DNA from 2 places in the Streptomyces sp. NPDC090442 genome. Region 2 is predicted to be linked to the other one. Evidence: riboswitches for the same ligand, from Rfam matches in the RefSeq annotation. Region 2 holds a riboswitch; the other holds the start of a gene.

Region 1 (9,547 bases), on a different contig from region 2:
GAGCCGCTCCTCCAACTCCTGGATGAGCGTGAGGTAGCCCTGCGCCTGGTCGGCCGGCGCGAAGGGGTGGAGCTGGCCGAACTCCGGCCAGGTGACCGGCTCCATCTCGGTGGTCGCGTTCAGCTTCATCGTGCAGGAGCCGAGCGGGATCATGCCGCGGTCCAGCGCGTAGTCCTTGTCGGCCAGCGTGCGCAGGTAGCGCAGCATGCCGGTCTCGGAGCGGTGCTGGTGGAAGACCGGGTGGGCGAGGTAGTCGTCGGTGCGCAGCAGCGGCTGCGGCAGGGCCTCGGCGACGGCCGCGTCCAGCGCGTCGATGTCGCCCCGGACGCCGAACGCGCCCCAGACGCCGGCCAACTGGGCGCGCCCGGTGGTCTCGTCGCAGGCGATGCCGACGAGGTCGGCGTCGACCTGCCGGAGGTTGATGCCGGCCTCGCGGGCGGCGGCGACGACCTCGGCCGCCCGACCGGGCACCCGCGCGGTGAGGGTGTCGAAGTAGGCGTCGTGGACGAGCTCGACACCGCCGTCCGTGAGTCCCTTGGCCAGGATCGCGGCGTAGCGGTGGGTCCGCCGGGCGATGGTGCGCAGCCCCTCCGGACCGTGGTAGACGGCGTACATGCCGGCCATGACGGCGAGCAGCACCTGCGCGGTGCAGATGTTGCTGGTGGCCTTCTCGCGGCGGATGTGCTGCTCACGGGTCTGCAGCGCCAGCCGGTACGCCTTGGCGCCGTCGGCGTCCACGGAGACACCCACCAGGCGGCCGGGCAGGCTGCGGGCGTACTGCTCGCGGACGGCCATGAAACCGGCGTGCGGACCGCCGAAGCCCATCGGGACGCCGAAGCGCTGGGTGGTGCCGACCGCGATGTCCGCGCCGAGCTCACCGGGCGGGGTGAGCAGCGTCAGCGCCAGCAGGTCGGCGGCGACGGTGACGACCGCGCCCAGCTCGTGCGCCCGCTCGATGACCGCCCGCGGGTCACGCACCACACCGGACGCGCCCGGGTACTGGAGCAGCACACCGAAGACGCCCCGCTCGGCGATCTCGTCCGGGATGCCGTCCGAGAGGTCGGCGACCACGACCTCGACGCCGGTCGGTTCGGCGCGGGTCTGGATCACGGCGACGGTCTGCGGCAGACAGTCCGCGTCGACGAGGAAGACGCCCTGCTTGACCTTGCCGACCCGGCGGGAGAGCGCCATCGCCTCCGCGGCGGCGGTGCCCTCGTCCAGGAGGGACGCACCGGAGGTCGGCAGTCCGGTCAGGTCGGCGACCACGGTCTGGAAGTTCAGCAGGGCCTCCAGGCGACCCTGCGAGATCTCCGGCTGGTAGGGCGTGTAGGCCGTGTACCAGGACGGGTTCTCCATGACGTTGCGCAGGATCACCGGCGGGGTGAACGTGCCGTAGTAGCCGAGCCCGATCATGGACGACAGGACCTGGTTGCGGTCGGCCAGAGCGCGCAGCTCTCCCAGGACCTCGGCCTCGGTGCGGCCCTGCGGCAGGCCGAGCGCCTCGGTGCTCTTGATCACGTCGGGGACGGCGACGGCGGTGAGCTCGTCCAACGACCCGAAGCCGACCTGCGCGAGCATCTTGGCCTGCGCCTCGTGGTCGGGGCCGATGTGCCGGTGCTCGAACGGGGTGCCGCGCTCCAGCTCGGACAGGGGGATGCGATTGGTGGTCATCGTGCGGGGGCCTCCTGGTCACTACGACCTGCGAGGGGCACCACGGCGCTGGTGCCCGGACGGCCTCCCCCTCTGTCATCGCAACCTGAGAGCTTCACCGGCCCGCGGGCTGCGGTCCGGCTTTCACCGTCGGTGAGGAGGGGTTCCGGCATGGTGCCTGACCGTGGCCCGCCCTGCTTTCCAGAGTGACCTCGTCCATGCGGTACGTGTGCCTGAGAGATTCCGGGGAGGATTTGCTCCTTCGGCGCCCTGCCGCGAACGACAAAGGACTCTCCCGCACGGGGTCGACGGCCAATCGCCAGCCTACCAGCGCACTGCTGGAACGATCCTTCGAGTGGCCGAGGCACGCAATGTGCCGTTTCGTAGTTGTCACAAGGCAGTTGCGACCAATTGGAGGGACCGTGCAAGCCGATATCGATCCCCGGAGCCTGATCGGCCGCAAAGCGTTCGACCGCAACGGCGCGAAGATAGGGACCGTCGACGAGGTGTACCTCGACGACGCGACGGGCGAGCCGGAGTGGGCGGCCGTCCGCACCGGCCTGTTCAGTCGGGACGCCTTCGTCCCCCTGGAGCCGAGCAAGATGGTCGGCGAAAGCCTGCATATCCCCTATGACCGCAAGCTGATCAAGGACGCCCCCGATTTCGGCGTCGGCCGACACCTCTCCCCTGAGCAGGAACTCCAGCTCTACCACCACTACCGCCTGGATATCTCCTCACCCGCGGACTCCGCCGCGTCCGCCGGCGACACCGACTTCGGCCGGATCGCCGGCGCGGAAGACTGATCCGGCCCGCCCACCAGCGACAACGGCTCCCCCGGCCGCAGCGCCGGATCATCGACGGCAAAGGTCCGCACCCGCCCCGGTGCGGACCACGGCGTCTCGAACCGCACGGTCACCCTCCCCACGCCACTGCCCTGCACCCACCCGGCGCCGAACTCCTCGTGCACCACGTCCAGTCCCGGGTGCCAGCGCCGCGGCAGCTCCGGGAGCGCCTCCGGCTCACCGGCCGCCTCCCCCGCCGACTCAGTCGCCGCGACGGCCGCCTGCTCCTCCGCCTCCCGCTCCGTGGCGATCTGGGCGAACAGGTCCTCCTGCGTGAAGTCCGCCAGCCCGCTCACCCCCACGCCCAGCAGCCGGACCCCGCCCGTGGTGTCCACCGTCTCCAACAGCCGCACAGCCGCCTCCCGGACGACCGCCGGGTCGTCGGTCGGCCCACGCAGCGTCTCGGACCGGGTCAGCGTCGAGAAGTCGTAGTTCCGCACCTTGATCACCACCGTGCGCCCCGACCGACCGGCCTCCCGCAGCCGCGCCACGCACCGGTCGGCCAACCGCAACACCTCGGTCCGCACCCGCGTCCGGTCCGTCAGATCGACCTCGAAGGTGTCCTCCACCGACACCGATTTCGCGTCCCGTTCGGCCACCACCGGCCGGTCGTCCTGCCCCAACGCCATCGCGTACAACCCGGTGCCGTGCGCCTTGCCCAACAGCCGCACCAACTCCGCCTCGCCGGCCTCGGCGGTCTCCACGACGGTGTGTATCCCGGCCCGCCGCAACGTCTCGGCCGTAGCCGGCCCGACCCCGGGCAACGTCCGCACCGGCATCGGCCCCAGCAACTCCCGCTCGGTGCCCGGCTCGATCACCACCAGGCCGTCCGGCTTCGCCGCCTCCGACGCGATCTTGGCGAGCATCTTGGCACCCGCCAGCCCCACCGAACCGGTCAACCCCGTGACCGCCCGGATATCGCGCCGCAGTTGCTCCCCCACGGCCCGCGCCGCCGCCGACTCCGCTGGCACCCCGCCCGCCTCCAGATCGACGAACGCCTCGTCCAGACTCAACGGCTCCACGAGCGGCGAGAGCTCCCGCAGCAGCTCCATCACCGATTCACTCACCTGGCGGTACAGACCGAACCGCGGGCTGAGGTAAGCGGCGTTGGGGCACAACCGCCGCGCCTGCGCCGTCGGCATCGCCGACCGCACCCCGAAGACCCGCGCCTCGTACGAGGCCGTGGCGACCACTCCGCGCGGCCCGATCCCGCCGACGACCACGGGCTTTCCCCGCAGGCTCGGCTTGGCCGCCTGCTCGGCGGCCGCGTAGAAGGCATCCATGTCCAGATGCAGGATCGTCGGCGCACGTCTCACACCACTGATGCTGCCGCACACCACTGACAATGGCCCCGACTCCGGGCCGAGAACCGCCCGCCGGCCCTCAGCCGGCCCGGTTGCGCCGCCGCGCCAACTCGTCGTGCGGGTTCTTCCCGATCAGCGTCTCGCCGGTGTCCACCCGCTCCCCGTGGAGCTGTGACAGCGCGCCTTCCACGTCCCGCCACACCACGCCCACGGCGATCCCGAAGACGCCCTGGCCCCCCTGGAGCAGATCCACGACCTGGTCGGGCGAGGTGCACTCATAGACCGTCGCGCCATCGCTCATCAACGTCATCCGGGTCAGGTCCGCCAGCCCCCGCGCCCTCAAGTGCTGCACGGCGGCACGGATGTTCTGCAACGAAACCCCGGTGTCCAACAGCCGCTTGACGATCTTCAGGACGACGACGTCGCGGAAGCTGTAGAGCCGCTGGGTCCCGGAACCGAAAGCGGGCCGGATGCTGGGCTCCACGAGCCCCGTCCGCGCCCAGTAGTCCAACTGTCGGTAGGTGATGCCCGCCGCGGCGCACGCGGTCGGTCCGCGGTAGCCGATGTTCTCCGCCTCGCGGTCCCCCGACACCTCGGCGGCCTGCACCGGACCCCGGTTCGCCGCCGCGCCCGTGTGGAGCGGCAATGCCCCTTCCGCCGCCGTACCGTCGCCGGTGATTGCCACGCCGCCCTCCGTCCTCCACGTCCCGGACGGGACCTGCCATATCGACGGTATGCAGTCACTCGGGGTGCGTCAACGATCGCCGCGCTCGCCACGCCGAGTGATAATCACCCTACGAGTGGTTTCTCGTGACTTGTCACGGGGAAAGGATGGAAGGTTGGCCAGAAACAGGCGGTCGACCTGGCCGATCACTGGTTGGTGCCGAAGTCCTCGGGCGAAATCTGGTCGAGGAACTCGCGGAACTTCTCCACCTCGTCCTCCTGCTCGTCCGGGATGGCGATGCCCGCGTCGTCCAGCACACCGTCGGTGCCGAAGATCGGCGTCCCGGTGCGCAGCGCCAGCGCTATCGCGTCCGACGGACGGGCACTGACCTCGACTCCACTGGCGAAGACCAGTTCCGCATAGAAGACCCCCTCGCGCAGATCCGTGATCCGGACCTGCGTCAGCTCCTGGCCCACGGCTTCGAGCACGTCCTTGAAGAGGTCATGCGTCAGCGGCCGGGCGGGCACCATGCCTTGCTGGGCGAACGCAATGGCGGTGGCCTCTCCCGGACCGATCCAGATGGGCAGGTAGCGGTCGCCTCCCACCTCCCGCAGCAGCACGATCGGTTGGCTGGAAGGCATCTCCACCCGGACACCCACGACGTCGAGCTCGTTCACACAGCAACCCTAGGCCGTGCCCGGCCGGTTTGGGTAGTCGGGCACTCGTTTGCTCACGGCAGACGAACCCGCAGCGCGCTCTGCAACAGCGCCGCGTGCAACCGCACCGACAGCGTGGCCAGCTCCCGGACCGTGGCCTCTGCGTGCGCCCGGGTCTGCGGATTCCGGTGCCGCCGAAGGGGTGCCACGACCTGCTCGACGAGCCCCGCCTCGCGCTCCGCGGCCGCCTTCACGGCCCGCAGATGCCGGGGCTCCAAGCCGAATCGGCCGAGGTCCGCCACGAGTTTGGCGACCGTGACCGCCTCGATGTCGTAGCCCCCGTCCCCATGCGGGACGATGAGTCCGTACGACTCCCAGTCGGCGAGCGCCGCCTCGTCCACCTCGGCGGCGGCCAGCAGCTCCGCACGGCCGATCCGGGCGGTCGCCGGGCGCTCCTCGTCCGGATCGGACACGCCCTCGACCAAGTCGCGGGGCGGCGCCGCCGGAGCGGGCAGTTGCACCTGCTCGCCCCGCTCCAGGGCGTCCAGATGCTCCCTGATGACCTTCAGGGGGAGGTAGTGGTCCCGCTGCATCCGCAGCACGTTCGCCAAGCGCTCGACGTCCGCGGCCGTGAACTTGCGGTACCCGGAAGGCGTGCGCTGCGGCTCGACCAGCCCCTCGGCCTCCAGGAAGCGGATCTTGGAGATGGTGACCTCGGGGAACTCCTCGCGCAGCACGTTGAGCACCGAGCCGATGCTCATCGGCGTGCGGTCCGAGGAGGCGGTGCCGGACGAACCGGCACCGCCTGTCGGTGATTGGCGCATATGCCTTCCCTGACGGTCAGATACCGACGCCCCGCTGGCTCGCGTAGAAGACCAGGCGGTACTTGCCGATCTGCACCTCGTCGCCGTTGGCGAGGGCCACGGAGTCGATCGGCTCGCGGTTGACGTAGGTGCCGTTGAGGCTGCCGACGTCGGTGACCGTGAAGCGGCCGTCCGATCCGCGCCGGAACTCCACATGACTACGGGAGACCGTCACGTCGTCGAGGAAGATGTCGCCCTGCGGATGCCGGCCCGCGGTCGTCAGCTCGCTGTCCAGGAGGAAGCGGCTGCCCGCGTTCGGTCCGCGACGGACGATCAGCAGCGCCGAGCCCAACGGAAGGGCGTCGACGGCGGCCTGGGCCTCCGGGGAGAGCGCCGGCGACAGGTTCTGCCCGGTCGCCTCCGCGTCGTACGCCTCGATCCCCGAGATGGAGATCGTCGACGTCGTCTCCGAGGCCCGGTCGGGCGTTGCGCCCGGGCGCAACGGTGCACCACAGTTGGAACAGAACCGGCTCGCCTCGGCGTTCCGGTGCCCGCACCTCGTACAGACCAAGGTCGACCCTCCACCCGTGCGTGCGGCTGATGGTTCCTCGGAACCTATGCGGCCGGCACCGGAGGGGTCAACAGAACCCGCGCCGTGCCCCCCGGACGGACCGCCGACCTCATCACGGAACAGCGGACGGTTCTCCGGCGCCGCCTCTTCTTCCGCACGACGCGGAGCGCGGTGCCGCGCCGCACCGCCGTCGCCTTCCTGGCGCGCGCTCTTGCCGAACAGCTTTGCAAACAACTTCACGGGCGATTCCCCTTGTACGACACAGACCCGCCCGTGGGGCAGGACGAACCCTCGATGCACACACCGGCCGATCCGGACATCCTGTGAACGTCCGTGGCCTCCAGACAGTTTCCACCACACACCACACGCACGGTGCGTCGACCCCCCGCTACCTCATGCCCTTGCCGGGCCATCACCATACGTGGACGCCTCACTGGGATGACGACCGAGCGTAGTCAGGCCGCTTCGCCTGTCGCAAGGCATCCACCACGATCTTCTCTTGCCGGGACACAGACACCTTGGCCTGCTCCTTTTCCAGCGTCTGGACCACACCGCCGGGGATGTTGAGCGCCGGTTCGAGATCCTCCGGCTTCCCGATGACCTTGAACCGGTACGGCGGCGTGACGCGCTTGCCGTCGACGTCCACCCCACCCCGGAGATCCGAGAAGTAAGTGCTCGCAACGACGCGGACGTTGTTGACCTGGACGGCCTCGGCCCCCGCCGCCCGCAGCTCCTGGATGGTGTCCAGCAGCTTGTCCGCCTCCACGGAGTGGTGCGGATCGTCGATGGTCAGGTTGATGCCGGGACCCTGCGCTGCGACGGTCCCCGCCAACACTCCCAACTGCTGTTCCTTCTCCACGGTCTGCTTACGGGCCTCCTCGGCCTGGTCCGAGCTGTTCTCCAACTCGGTCTTCTGTCCCTCCAGGCGCCGCTGCTCCTCCGTCAACCGCTGGGAGCGATTGTCCAGTTCGTCCAGAATGCGCACCAGATCCTCCTGACGCGCACCCCGCAGCGCACTGCTGTCACTGGTGGAACGTACCTGAATCGCGAGGCCGAGGCCGAGAATGAACAGGAGCAACGCGACGATCAGTTGAGGCCGGGTCAGCCGCGGCGGCCACAGGCTGGCGACCAGCCGCTGCCGACCGGTCATCGACGGCGACGCGGCCCCCTCGTCCGCGGCCGCGGACGCGCCGGCGGCGGCAGCCGGTTCGGCGCCCTCCTGCCCCGCGCTCCGCTGCTCCTGTGCGGCTTCCGGTCGTTCGGGCCGCTCCGCCGCCCCCTGGGGCTCACGCGGCTTCTCGGGCGGCATCGGCCGCCGCTCCGCCGCACGCTGCCCCTCATGCCCCTGGCGCGCCCGCTCCTGCCGCTCCTCCGGCCCGCGCTCCGACTCCGGCGTCTCGTCCGCTGGCATCGGCCTCACGCCTGGAACACGTGCCGACGGATCGCGGCAGCGTTGGAGAAGATGCGGATTCCGAGCACCACCACGACACCGGTGGAGAGTTGGGCGCCGACGCCCAACTTGTCCCCGAGGAAGACGATCAGGGCGGCCACCACGACGTTCGACAGGAAGGAGACCACGAAGACCTTGTCGTCGAAGATCCCGTCCAGCATCGCGCGCAGACCGCCGAACACGGCGTCCAGCGCGGCCACGACAGCGATCGGCAAGTAGGGCTCGACCACCGTCGGCACCACGGGTCGGACGAAGATTCCGACCACGACTCCCACGACGAGGCCCAGTACGGCGATCACGATGTGCCCTTCCCTGTGTCGGCGCCGTCCGCCTTCGCGGCACCGGCCTTCGGCTTTGCGGTACGTACGGTCAAACTGGGCGCGGGCGGCAGTTTGACCTCGTTCTCCACGGAAATCTTGGCGCGCACGCCGTAGTTCTCCTGCAACACGTGCAGATACTGGCCGTCGGCGCTGTCCTGGAACGTGGTGCTCAGCCGCTGCCCGTCCCCCACCGCCAGCACCGTGTAGGGCGGCACCAGCGGCTTGTTGTCGACCAGTATGGCGTCTCCCGCGGCCCTGACCGCCGAGAGCGACGTCAACCGCTGCCCATTGACGGAGATGGCCTCCGCACCGGACTGCCACAGCCCGTTCACCACGCGCTGCATGTCCCGGTCACGCACCCGCCCGGTGTCCGAGAAGTCGCTGCTCTCCCGCGGGCCTCCGGCACCGGCCGAGGCCCCCTTGGCATCGTCCACCACCAGCTTCACACCCGGCCCCGTGACCTGCGTCGAACCGGCCAGCAGCGACAGCAGATCGGCCTTGCCGTCCCCGTGCTGCTTGAGCGCCTCGCGCTGCATCCGGTCCACCGCGTCCCGGGTCGTGTCCACCTTCTGCTGCTGGGCGTCTGCCTCCGTGGTGCCCTTCTGGATGCGGTGGATCAGCTCCTCGCGCTCCTTGGCCAGCGTCGGCGCCGAGACCCGCGCCTGCGCCGCCCCCACGGTCACTACCAGCGCCGCCAGCACCAGACCGGCCGCCAACCCCAACTTCGCGCGCAGCGTGCGCGGTAGGCCACTGACGCCCTCGGCGGACTTCCGCGCGGCGGCCTCGGCGTACCCGTCGTCGAGGCTGTGGTCCATCACGTTGGTGAGCAGCGACATGGACGCATCGGGCCGCCCCGCCGAGGGGTGGGGATTGCTCCGATCGGGGCGCTGCTGCGACATGCCGCACATCGTCGCACGTCGGCGGCGTGGTCTCCCAACGGCCCCACCGGCGTGCCGATCGGGCGGCACGCCGGTGGGATCGGGGCTCAGCGTCCGGCTCTGTCCACCACCGCCGCCCACTCGTCGAGCAGCTGCTGGGCGGAGGCGTCATCCGGCCCTTCCGCCCAGAGGTGGGTGACCGCCTCCGCCACATCGGGCAGCACCAGCACCCACCGCCCGTCGGCCTCCACGATCCGCACGCCGTCGGTGGTGTCCACGTCCCGGTCGCCGGCCGCCTCCACGACGTGCCGCATCACCAGGCCCTTGACCGCCCACGGCGTGGCCAGGTCACGCCGTTGGACGTGCGCCCGCGGGATCCGCGCATCGATCTGACTAAGCGTCAGTTGCG
Region 2 (9,547 bases):
GACGGTGACGATCGGGGTCAGCGCGGCCCGCAGGCCGTGCCGGATCACCACCCGGCGCTCCCGCAGGCCCTTGGCCCGGGCGGTGCGGATGAAGTCCTCGCTCAGCGTCTCCAGCATGCCGGCCCTGGTGAGCCGGGCGTAGAGCGCCGAGTAGAGGAACGCCAGGGTGACCCAGGGCAGGAACATGGTCCGGGCCCAGCCCACCGGGTCCGTCAACAGCGGTATGTAGTCGCTGCGTTGGAAGAGCGGCCACTGGTAGGTGAACAGGGCCAGGGCCAGGGCGCCGGTGAAGAACATCGGGAGCGAGACGCCGGCCAGCGCCACGCCCATCGCCGCCCGGTCGAAGAACGAGCCGGGGCGGAGCGCGGAGAGCACGCCGGTGGCGACGCCGGAGACCACCCACAGCACGGCGGCGCCGGCGGCCAGCGACAGCGTCACCGGGAGCCGCGACTGGATCTCCGGCCAGACCTCGATATGGGTCTTGAAGGAGTAACCGAAGCACGGCACATGGCACGTGGCCGCCTCCGGGCCGAACTTGTAGTCGACGCCGGCGAAGATGCCCCTGAGGAATTCCCAGTACTGCTCGTACACGGGCTTGTCCAGGCCGAGGTTCTTCTTGACCGCGGCGATGTCCGCGGGTGTGGGGGCCTTTCCGATGTACTGCTGGGCAAGCTGGTCGGTGGTCTGCCCGGCCAGTTTCGGCAGCAGGAAGAAGATGCCGAAGGTGACCGCGCTGACGATCAGCAACAGGATCACCGCGCTGATCAACCTGCGGATGAGGTACGAGAACACGGGGATGCGGCGCCGGTGCCGCGGGCCGGGAGCGGGTGGCCCGCGGACACCAATGCCTTCACCTGCCTTCCAGGGCTGCTACTTCTTGACGCCGATGTTGAGGTAGTCGTACTCACCGCTCCAGGCCGAGCTGGACGCCATGTTGGTGGCCTTCGGCGAGCGGTACATCAGGACCTTGAAGTAGGTCAGCGGGACGATCGCCGCCTGCTCCATCGCCTTGCGGTCGATGTCCGCGTACGCCTTCTCGCGGGCGGCCTGGTCGGTGTTGGCGATGGCCGTGTCGAGCAGGTTGTTGATCTCCGGGTCGTCCAACTGGGAGAGGTTGGAGTTGCCGGACTGGCTGATCGCCTTGCCGTGCAGGATCTGCTGGAGGTAGCCGTAGCCGGTCGGGAAGTCGGCGCCCCACTGCATCATCATCAGGCCGACGTTGTTGGACTTGTCGAACGCCGGCACCCCGGCGTAGTCCGAGAAGTACTTGCTGGTCGGGTACTGCTGGAGCTTGGCGTTGATGCCGATCTTCTTCAGCGAGCCGATGATCGAGGTGGCCGCGTCGACCTCGTCCTGGCGGTCGTTGCGGGCCAGGATGGTGGTGGAGACGTTGCCGGCGCCGCACTGCTCCCAGTGCGCCTTGGCCTGCGCCAGGTCCAGGTTGTCGCCGTTGTACTTCTGCGGGTACAGGTCGTACTTCTGGTAGCCGGCGATGTCGGTGGGCAGGACCGTGGAGGCGATGTCACCGCGGATCGGGCCGCCGAGCGCGGTCTGCACGGCCTTCTTGTCGATGGCGTACTCAACGGCCTTGCGGCACTCCAGCTTGTCGAACGGCGCGACCTTGGTGTTGATCGCGGTGTAGACCAGGCGTTGACCGAGCGCGTTGTCGGTGTTGGCCTTCTGGCTGGGGTCGGTCAGCAGCTGCGCCTGGGTCTGGCCGTCGACGCCGCGGCCGGCCATGTCGACCAGGGTGTTGCCGGACTGGAGGTCCTTGTCGATGGTCGACTGGGCGACCTTCAGGTTGAGCACGATCTTGTCCGGGAGCTGCTTGCGCAGCGGGTCGGTCGCGGCCGACCACTGCGGGTTGCGGACCAGGGTGAGCTGCTTGCCCTCCTGGTAGTTGGCGAACTTGTAGGAGCCGGTGGAGACCACGGACTTGGTGTAGTCCGCGCCCTTGTCCTTGGCCTGCGGGACGGGCGCGGTCTGCGGGGCGCTGACCAGGTAGTCGAACTCGGCGAACGGTTTCTTCAGGTGGAAGACGATGGTCTGCGCATCGGGCGTCTCGATGGACTTGAGCCCTTCCTTGCTCTTGTCCTTGTAGGGGCCCTTGTAACCGCCGTCGTTGTCCTGGAGGAACTGCTGGAAATAGTTCGGGCCCAGCGAGAGGGTGTCGCGGGAGAAGTTGCTGCGCTCCACCGCGTACTTGACGTCCTGCGAGGTGACGGGGGTGCCGTCCTCGAACTTGACGCCCTTGCGGAGCTTGTACGTCCAGGTCTTGCCGCCGTCGGCGGACTTGCCCATCGACTCGGCGAGGTCCGGGACCAGTTGCTCGCCCTTGGTACCGGGGCCCGGCTTGAAGGTGGTCAGCGGACGGGCGTACAGGCGGCTGAAGTTGTAGACGAAGGCGTAGTAGGTGTTGCCCGGGTCGAAGGACTCGGGGGCGTCGCTCATCGCGTAGGTGACGGTGCCCCCCTTCGCGTCCGAGGCGTTGACTATGCCCTTGGTGGCGGCGTTGGCCCCGGCGGAACTCTCCGGGGAACCCTTTCCGCTACAGCCGGCCAGCAGGAGGCCCGCGCTGGTGACGGCCGCGATGGTCGCGACCGGAAGTGACCTTCGCATGTGCTCGGTGTCCCCTTCGTTCGTCGAGAAACGTCAGATCGAAACGGCTTCGAAAACTGGTGCAGAGGTGGGGGGATGAAGGCCGGCGCCGGTCAGCGGCTGCGCGGGTCCAGCGCGTCCCTCAGTCCGTCACCGAGCAGGTTGAAGGCGAGCACGGTGACGAAGATCGCGAGGCCGGGGACGATCATGTACTGGGGGTCGACCTCGTAGTACTTGACCGCCTGGGTGAGGGTGCCGCCCCACGACGACTGGGGCGGCTGGATGCCCACGCCCAGGAAGCTCAGCGCCGCCTCGAAGAGGATGTTGGAGGGGATCAGCAGCGTCGAGTAGACGATGACCGGCCCCACGAGGTTGGGCAGGAGTTCCCGGAAGAGGATGAACGGGCCGCGGGCGCCCAGGCCGCGGGCGGCGGAGACGAACTCCCGCTCCCGCAGCGACAGGGTCTGGGCCCGCACGATCCGGCCCATGTAGGGCCAGTTGAAGAAGCCGATCACGAAGATCAACACCGAGATGTGCAGCGGCAGCCCGGAGAGCCCGAACGCGCCGCCCTGGAGCGACGCGGAGATCGCGATGGCGAACAGCAGCAGCGGGAAGGCGAGGAAGACGTCCATCAGGCGGCTGATGAAGGCGTCCACCCGGCCGCGATAGAAGCCGGCGATCACGCCGAGGACGGTGCCGATGGCCACCGACAGCAGCGTCGCGCCGAACGCCACCAGCAGCGACACCCAGGAACCCTCCAGGATCCGGGCGAGCAGATCGCGGCCGAACTTGGGGTCCACGCCCAGCAGGTGGGTAAGGCTCATCCCGCCGAAGTCGCCCTTGGGCAGCGTGGTGTTGGGGTCGATCAGGTCCTGGTGGGGCTGGTTGGGGTCCAGCCCGAACAGGTGCTGGAGCGGGCGGGAGAGGGCGGCGACCAGGATGAGCAGGACGACGACGATGCCGCCGGCCATGGCGACCTTGTCACGGCGGAAGCGCAGCCAGGCGATCTGGCCGAGCGAGCGCCCCTCGATGCGCTTGCTCTCGACGCCTTCCAGCACCGCTTCCGGCTGCGCCTGCGCAGCCGCGCCGGTGGTCTCGATCGGTGCGGTCACGGTGCTTTGAACCCCTCCCGGCCGACGGTGGCCGGCCTGTGCCCGCCGCGGTAGCGGCCTGGTGGTTACCCCACTGGTGCTCACCTGCCGCCATCTCGCACCGTACACAGGCGAGTTGGCGTCGCGGACGGGTCGTCTACTGGCGCAGGGACGCCGGTGGGGATGGCGCTCGTACACAGGACCGAAGTCCTTGGAGCGGGAGTCTTCATCCGAGTTGCGATCACTCACCAGCCCTGGTCGGGAAAGGATGCGCAACTGTGATGTGACCCGCAGCCTTCCGTCATGCGAACAACGGAGCGGTTTGAGCGGTGCACCGGATGGCCGAAAAGGCGTCAACTGCCGGTGGAATAAGGCCAATTCACCGAGGGAAGCAGGCGGGCGCCGGCGGGGGCGCGGGCGCCGCCGGGCTCAGTAGGCGCGGGGGTAGCCGTAGCCGTAGGCGGGTCCGGGAGCCGGCTGGGCGTAGCCGTCGCGGTCGAAGAACGGGCGGGCGCAGGCCCGCATCCACATGCCGACCGGGTCGTACTCGTCGTTCATGGCGACGGTGGACACCGGCAGGCCGTCCGGCACCGCGCCCATCGACTGCTGGATCAGCATCCGGGCGGCGTCCACCGACGGCTGCCCGGTGTCGTAGAGGTCCAGGCCGATCGCCAAATAGGGCGCGCCGAGGGCGGGTTGCACCCAGGCCCGGCGCAACGACCGCACCGGGGGCGTGCGGTGGGCGTGCTGCGCGAGCAGGGCGTAGAACTGGGGGATGTCGATGACCGGTTCGCTGATCCGCAGCGGACCGGCGGGCAGCCGGTCCAGGCCACCGGCGATCCGGCGCAGGTCGAGCCAGGGGACGCCGACGCCGCCGCCGGGGGCGTGCGGGTTGAGCCACAGGCCCCAGCGGTCGGGGAAGAGGGAGGCGGCGATCTCGGGTCCGGTGACGACCTCGTGGTCGCGGGTCCAGCCGGAGGCGGCGAGCTCGGCGGCGGAGGTGACGCAGGGGGCGTAGCCCAGCCCGTCGACCTCCATGTTCCCGTACTGGGCGTCGGGTTGACCGGCCCGGCCGTGCCACAGGAGCATCCAGACCTGCCCGTGCGCGAGGGCACTCAGCATCGCCTCGTAGGCGTCGTAGCGCCCGGGCGAGACCTGCCGCAGCATCTGCTCGACCTGGTCGGCCGCCGCCGCTCCCTGTTGCGCACCCGCGCTCACGTGGTCCGTCCCTCCTCCCGGCCGGGCGCCCGCCCGCCCGTCGTCCCACCAGCTTACGAGTGGTCCCGGGTGTAGAAGGGCCGCACGCGCTCCAGCATCCAGTCGGCGACCGGGTCGCCCTGGGCGACGTCGAGCAGGACGAGCTGGACCGGCCAGGGCACCGGGACCTGACCGAGGGCCTGCCCGAGGGCGGCCAACGCCTCGTCGCGGGCGGTGCCGTCGTGCAGCCGCTCGGGGGCGACGTCGAGTTGGACGCCGACGAAGAGCGCCGGCGTGTCGCCCTCGACGGCGGCCAGCGCGCGGCGGGCGGCCAGCACGATGCCGGCGGCGGAGAACTCCAGGCCGGCGGCGGCCAGGAAGTCCACCGGCTCGTCCTGCCAGTCCGGTTCGAAGAGCCGCACCCGGGCGCCGGCGGTCTGCGGGCCGTCCAGGTCGGTCCGTCCGGAGCGGCACAGCTCGGCGACCGCGGGCGGCGGCAGCGGGACGCCGACGGTGCCGTCCGGGTTGACCGCGAGGCCGACCAGCGGCGGCAGGCCGCGGGCGAACTCCCGGGCGGGCGCGACGGTGTAGGACAGGTGCGCGCCGACGACCCGCCGGAACTCCTGCTCGGAGCTGAAGACCGGGACGTAGGCGGCGCCGCCGATCTCGACGGTCGGCACGTCGAGGCCGGGCGCTCCCAGGCCCGCGCGGTCCGGGCCGCCGCCCTCGGGCAGCGGCACCCACACCCGGCTGCGGCCCAGCACCTCGACGATCCGGCCGCCGGCCTCGGGGTGCCCGACCGAGGCGGCCAGCACCTCCTCCAACTCGTTGGCCGGCCAGGCCGCGTGCGGTATTCCCTCGTCCGGGAAGTTCCCCGGCACCGGACCGCCGTGCTGCGGTTCATTGTCCGGATAGTTCATCTCACCCACCCATTACTGGCCGCGCTGCCCGGCCGACTTCGCAGGGGCGGTCCGCGGGCCCGCCCAGTGGATCAGACCCTAACGGGCGACCTGCGGGTCATCGAAGCCGGTGGCGGGGGTGCGACCGGTCAACCGAAGGTGACGCGCGCCAACTCCCCCGCCGAACGCCGGTCCAGCAGCACCACGGAGCGCACGCCCTTCGGGAGCCGGGCCGCCCCGACCCGGGCCACCAGGCGGCGCACCGCCCGGCGGTGGCGGGCGAAGGCGTACCGCGACACCCCTCGGCCGCGGGCCCGTTGGCCACCGCGGGCCACCACGGGCGGCACGTCGAGGAGGACCAGGTGCAGCCCCCGGCCGCCGCGCCGGGCCGCACGGGCCAGCCAGCGGCGCACCCACGGCCACGTCCCGCAGTCGTGCACCACCACGCTGCCGCCGGAGCGCAGCGCCCGATGCAGCGCGCGGTAGTGCGCGACCCGGACCAGCGGTCGGTAGAGGGCGTAAGGCAGGCGGTGCAGCCGGCCGTCCTCCCAGTGGTCGCGGGCGTCCTGGGAGTCGACGCGGTGCACCGGGGCGCCGCGGTCGTCGCGCGCGGGCACCACCCGTCGCATCAGGGTGCTCTTGCCGCTGCCCGGCAGGCCGGAGACCACGACGAGGTCGCCGGGCGGGAAGCGGAGCACGGGGTGCGGGGGTCGGCCCGGGCCCCGCAGGTCGGTGCAGGGCGGCCGGTCGGCGGGGCGGCGGGGGCGCGGCTCCCTGGGGCCGCGCAGGGCCGGCTCCGGAACCGGGGTTTCCGGGGGCGCGGCCCCCACCGTCCTGACGTCCGTCGCCTCGCCGTGCACCGTGCGCGCCCCTCCCCGATGGCCCCGGACCGGGTTCCGCCCCGGCCTCCCGCAGCCCGTGCAGAGTGTCAAGAAAAGGTAATCCGTAGCAAGGGAGGGTCAAGGAGCGGCAAGGGACACGACCGGAGCGGGGGAGGCCGGCGGGACGTCGCGACCGGGATGACCGGGAACGGAGCCCCGGCCGGGGCTCCTATAACGGGCGATCCCGTGTAATGATGTGGCCGCCACGGGCGGGCTCGAACGTCAACTCGTGGGCAGTCAGCCAATTCCATACCGGCCGCTTGAATCCGCGCGGGAGAGTCCCCGGCCGCCACGGCGGGGCGCCGAAGGAGCAAGTCCTCCCTTGAATCTCTCAGGCCCCTATACCGCGCGGGCGAGGCAGATCTGAAAAGCGAGTCGCGGCCCGGCCGACGGGACGGCTCCACCCAAGGTGCAAACCGGGCCCGTCCGCGGGATCCCGGTGAACCTCTCAGGTTCCGATGACAGATGGGGAGACCGTCTTGTCACCCATGCCCGGGAGCCCGAAAGCGATGACCGAAGCCCCCCGCCGCACCGCGCTGGACGAAACCCACCGCGCGCTCGGCGCGACCATGACCGACTTCGCCGGCTGGGACATGCCGCTGCGTTACAGCAGCGAGCGCGAGGAACACCTCGCGGTGCGCACCCGCGCCGGCCTCTTCGACCTCTCCCACATGGGCGAGCTCACCGTCACCGGCCCGCAGGCCGGCGCCCTCCTCGACCACGCGCTGGTCGGCAACCTCGGCGCCCTGAAGGTCGGTCGGGCCCGCTACACCATGATCTGCGCCGCCGACGGCGGCATCCTCGACGACCTGATCGTCTACCGCCTCGGCGAGACGGAGTTCATGGTCGTCGCCAACGCCTCCAACGCCCAGGCGGTGCTGGACGCGCTGATCGACCGGCAGGCCGGCTTCGACGCCGCCGTCCGCGACGACCGGAACGCCTACGCGCTGCTGGCGGTGCAGGGCCCGGAGTCCCCCGGCATCCTCAAGAAGCTCACCGACGCCGATCTGGACGGGCTGAAGTACTACGCGGGGCTGCCCGGCACGGTCGCCGGCGTCGAGGCGCTGATCGCCCGCACCGGTTACACCGGTGAGGACGGCTTCGAGCTGTTCGTCCGGCCCGCGGACGCGGTCGCCCTCTGGACCGCGCTGACCGCGGCGGGCCAGGACGTCGGCCTGGTCCCGTGCGGCCTGTCCTGCCGCGACACCCTGCGCCTGGAGGCGGGGATGCCGCTGTACGGACACGAACTGACCACCGCGCTCACCCCGTTCGACGCGGGCCTGGGCCGGGTCGTGAAGTTCGAGAAGGAGGGCGACTTCGTCGGGCGGGCGGCGCTCACCGCGGCCGCCGAGCGGGCCGAGCAGTCCCCGCCGCGCAAGCTGGTCGGCCTGGTCGCCGAGGGCCGCCGGGTGCCGCGCGCCGGCTACCCGGTCGTCGCCGCCGACGGCACGGTGATCGGCGAGGTCACCTCGGGGGCGCCCTCCCCCACCCTCGGCAAGCCGATCGCCATGGCCTACGTCGACGCGGCGCACTCCGCGCCCGGCACCGAGGGCGTCCGGGTGGACATCCGCGGCACGCACGAGCCCTACGAGGTCATCGCGCTGCCCTTCTACAAGCGGCAGAAGTAGCGGGCGGCGCCGGCCGGTCCGCGGTGCTCGCCGCGGACCCGCGCCACCGTGCCCGGCGCCACCCGTCTCACAGGGCAAGACCCCATGCACGACCACACCCCCGCGTACAGGAGAATCGAGCCATGGACAACCCCCAGCAGCTGCGCTACAGCAAGGAGCACGAGTGGCTGTCGGCCGCCGAGGACGGCGTCTCGACGGTCGGCATCACCGAGCACGCGGCCAACGCCCTCGGCGACGTCGTCTTCGTGCAGCTCCCCGAGGTCGGGGCCACCGTCACCGCGGGCGAGTCCTGCGGTGAGCTGGAGTCGACCAAGTCCGTCAGCGACCTCTACTCGCCCGTGACCGGCGAGATCACCGAGGTGAACGAGGACGTCGTCACCGACCCCTCGCTGGTGAACTCCGCCCCGTTCGAGGGCGGTTGGCTGTTCAAGGTGAAGCTCACCGGTGAGCCGGAGGACCTGCTCACGGCCGACGCGTACACCGCCTTCACCGCCGGCTGACACCCCGGCCCCGGCCGCCACCGCTCGGCCGGGGCCGCGGCGCCCCGCCCGCTCCGTCACTCTCCAGGAAGTCTCATGTCGCTTCTGAACAGCTCCCTGCACGAGCTCGACCCCGACGTCGCCGCCGCCGTCGACGCCGAGCTCCACCGTCAGCAGTCCACCCTCGAAATGATCGCGTCGGAGAACTTCGCTCCGGTCGCCGTCATGGAGGCCCAGGGCTCGGTCCTCACCAACAAGTACGCCGAGGGCTACCCGGGCCGCCGCTACTACGGCGGCTGCGAGCACGTCGACGTGGTCGAGCAGATCGCCATCGACCGGATCAAGGCGCTCTTCGGTGCCGAGGCCGCCAACGTCCAGCCGCACTCCGGCGCGCAGGCCAACGCCGCCGCGATGTTCGCGCTGATCAAGCCGGGCGACACCATCCTGGGTCTGAACCTCGCCCACGGTGGGCACCTCACCCACGGCATGAAGATCAACTTCTCCGGCAAGCTGTACAACGTGGTGCCCTACCACGTCGACGAGAAGACCAACCTGGTCGACATGGAGGAGGTCGAGCGCCTCGCCAAGGAGCACCGCCCGAAGCTGATCGTCGCCGGCTGGTCCGCCTACCCGCGCCAGCTCGACTTCGCCGCCTTCCGCCGGATCGCGGACGAGGTCGGCGCGTACCTGATGGTCGACATGGCGCACTTCGCCGGCCTGGTGGCCGCGGGCCTGCACCCCTCCCCGGTGCCGCACGCCCACGTGGTGACCACC

Evidence for each region. Region 2 has a riboswitch for glycine ahead of gcvT (glycine cleavage system aminomethyltransferase GcvT). Riboswitches for the same ligand answer to the same signal wherever they lie in the genome.
Region 1: another riboswitch for glycine. It lies ahead of gcvP (aminomethyl-transferring glycine dehydrogenase); the one in region 2 lies ahead of gcvT (glycine cleavage system aminomethyltransferase GcvT).

What each region holds. Positions count from the first base shown of each region.
Region 1 is NZ_JBIVXW010000115.1:3,160-12,706, reverse strand. It holds gene gcvP (aminomethyl-transferring glycine dehydrogenase) at 1-1,671, opposite strand, end outside; glycine riboswitch at 1,862-1,958, opposite strand; gene ACIQU6_RS41865 (PRC-barrel domain-containing protein) at 2,073-2,453, shown strand; gene ACIQU6_RS41860 (DNA polymerase IV) at 2,366-3,808, opposite strand; gene ACIQU6_RS41855 (MerR family transcriptional regulator) at 3,876-4,481, opposite strand; gene ACIQU6_RS41850 (bifunctional nuclease family protein) at 4,667-5,137, opposite strand; gene ACIQU6_RS41845 (MerR family transcriptional regulator) at 5,191-5,940, opposite strand; gene ACIQU6_RS41840 (FHA domain-containing protein) at 5,957-6,802, opposite strand; gene ACIQU6_RS41835 (DUF881 domain-containing protein) at 6,921-7,901, opposite strand; gene ACIQU6_RS41830 (small basic family protein) at 7,907-8,239, opposite strand; gene ACIQU6_RS41825 (DUF881 domain-containing protein) at 8,236-9,168, opposite strand; gene ACIQU6_RS41820 (sugar phosphate nucleotidyltransferase) at 9,246-9,547, opposite strand, start outside.
Region 2 is NZ_JBIVXW010000073.1:35,671-45,217, forward strand. It holds gene ACIQU6_RS35815 (ABC transporter permease) at 1-792, opposite strand, end outside; gene ACIQU6_RS35820 (ABC transporter substrate-binding protein) at 871-2,619, opposite strand; gene ACIQU6_RS35825 (ABC transporter permease) at 2,712-3,710, opposite strand; gene ACIQU6_RS35830 (enhanced serine sensitivity protein SseB C-terminal domain-containing protein) at 4,119-4,907, opposite strand; gene ACIQU6_RS35835 (enhanced serine sensitivity protein SseB C-terminal domain-containing protein) at 4,961-5,806, opposite strand; gene ACIQU6_RS35840 (AAA family ATPase) at 5,935-6,645, opposite strand; glycine riboswitch at 6,928-7,023, shown strand; gene gcvT (glycine cleavage system aminomethyltransferase GcvT) at 7,176-8,294, shown strand; gene gcvH (glycine cleavage system protein GcvH) at 8,417-8,794, shown strand; gene glyA (serine hydroxymethyltransferase) at 8,870-9,547, shown strand, end outside.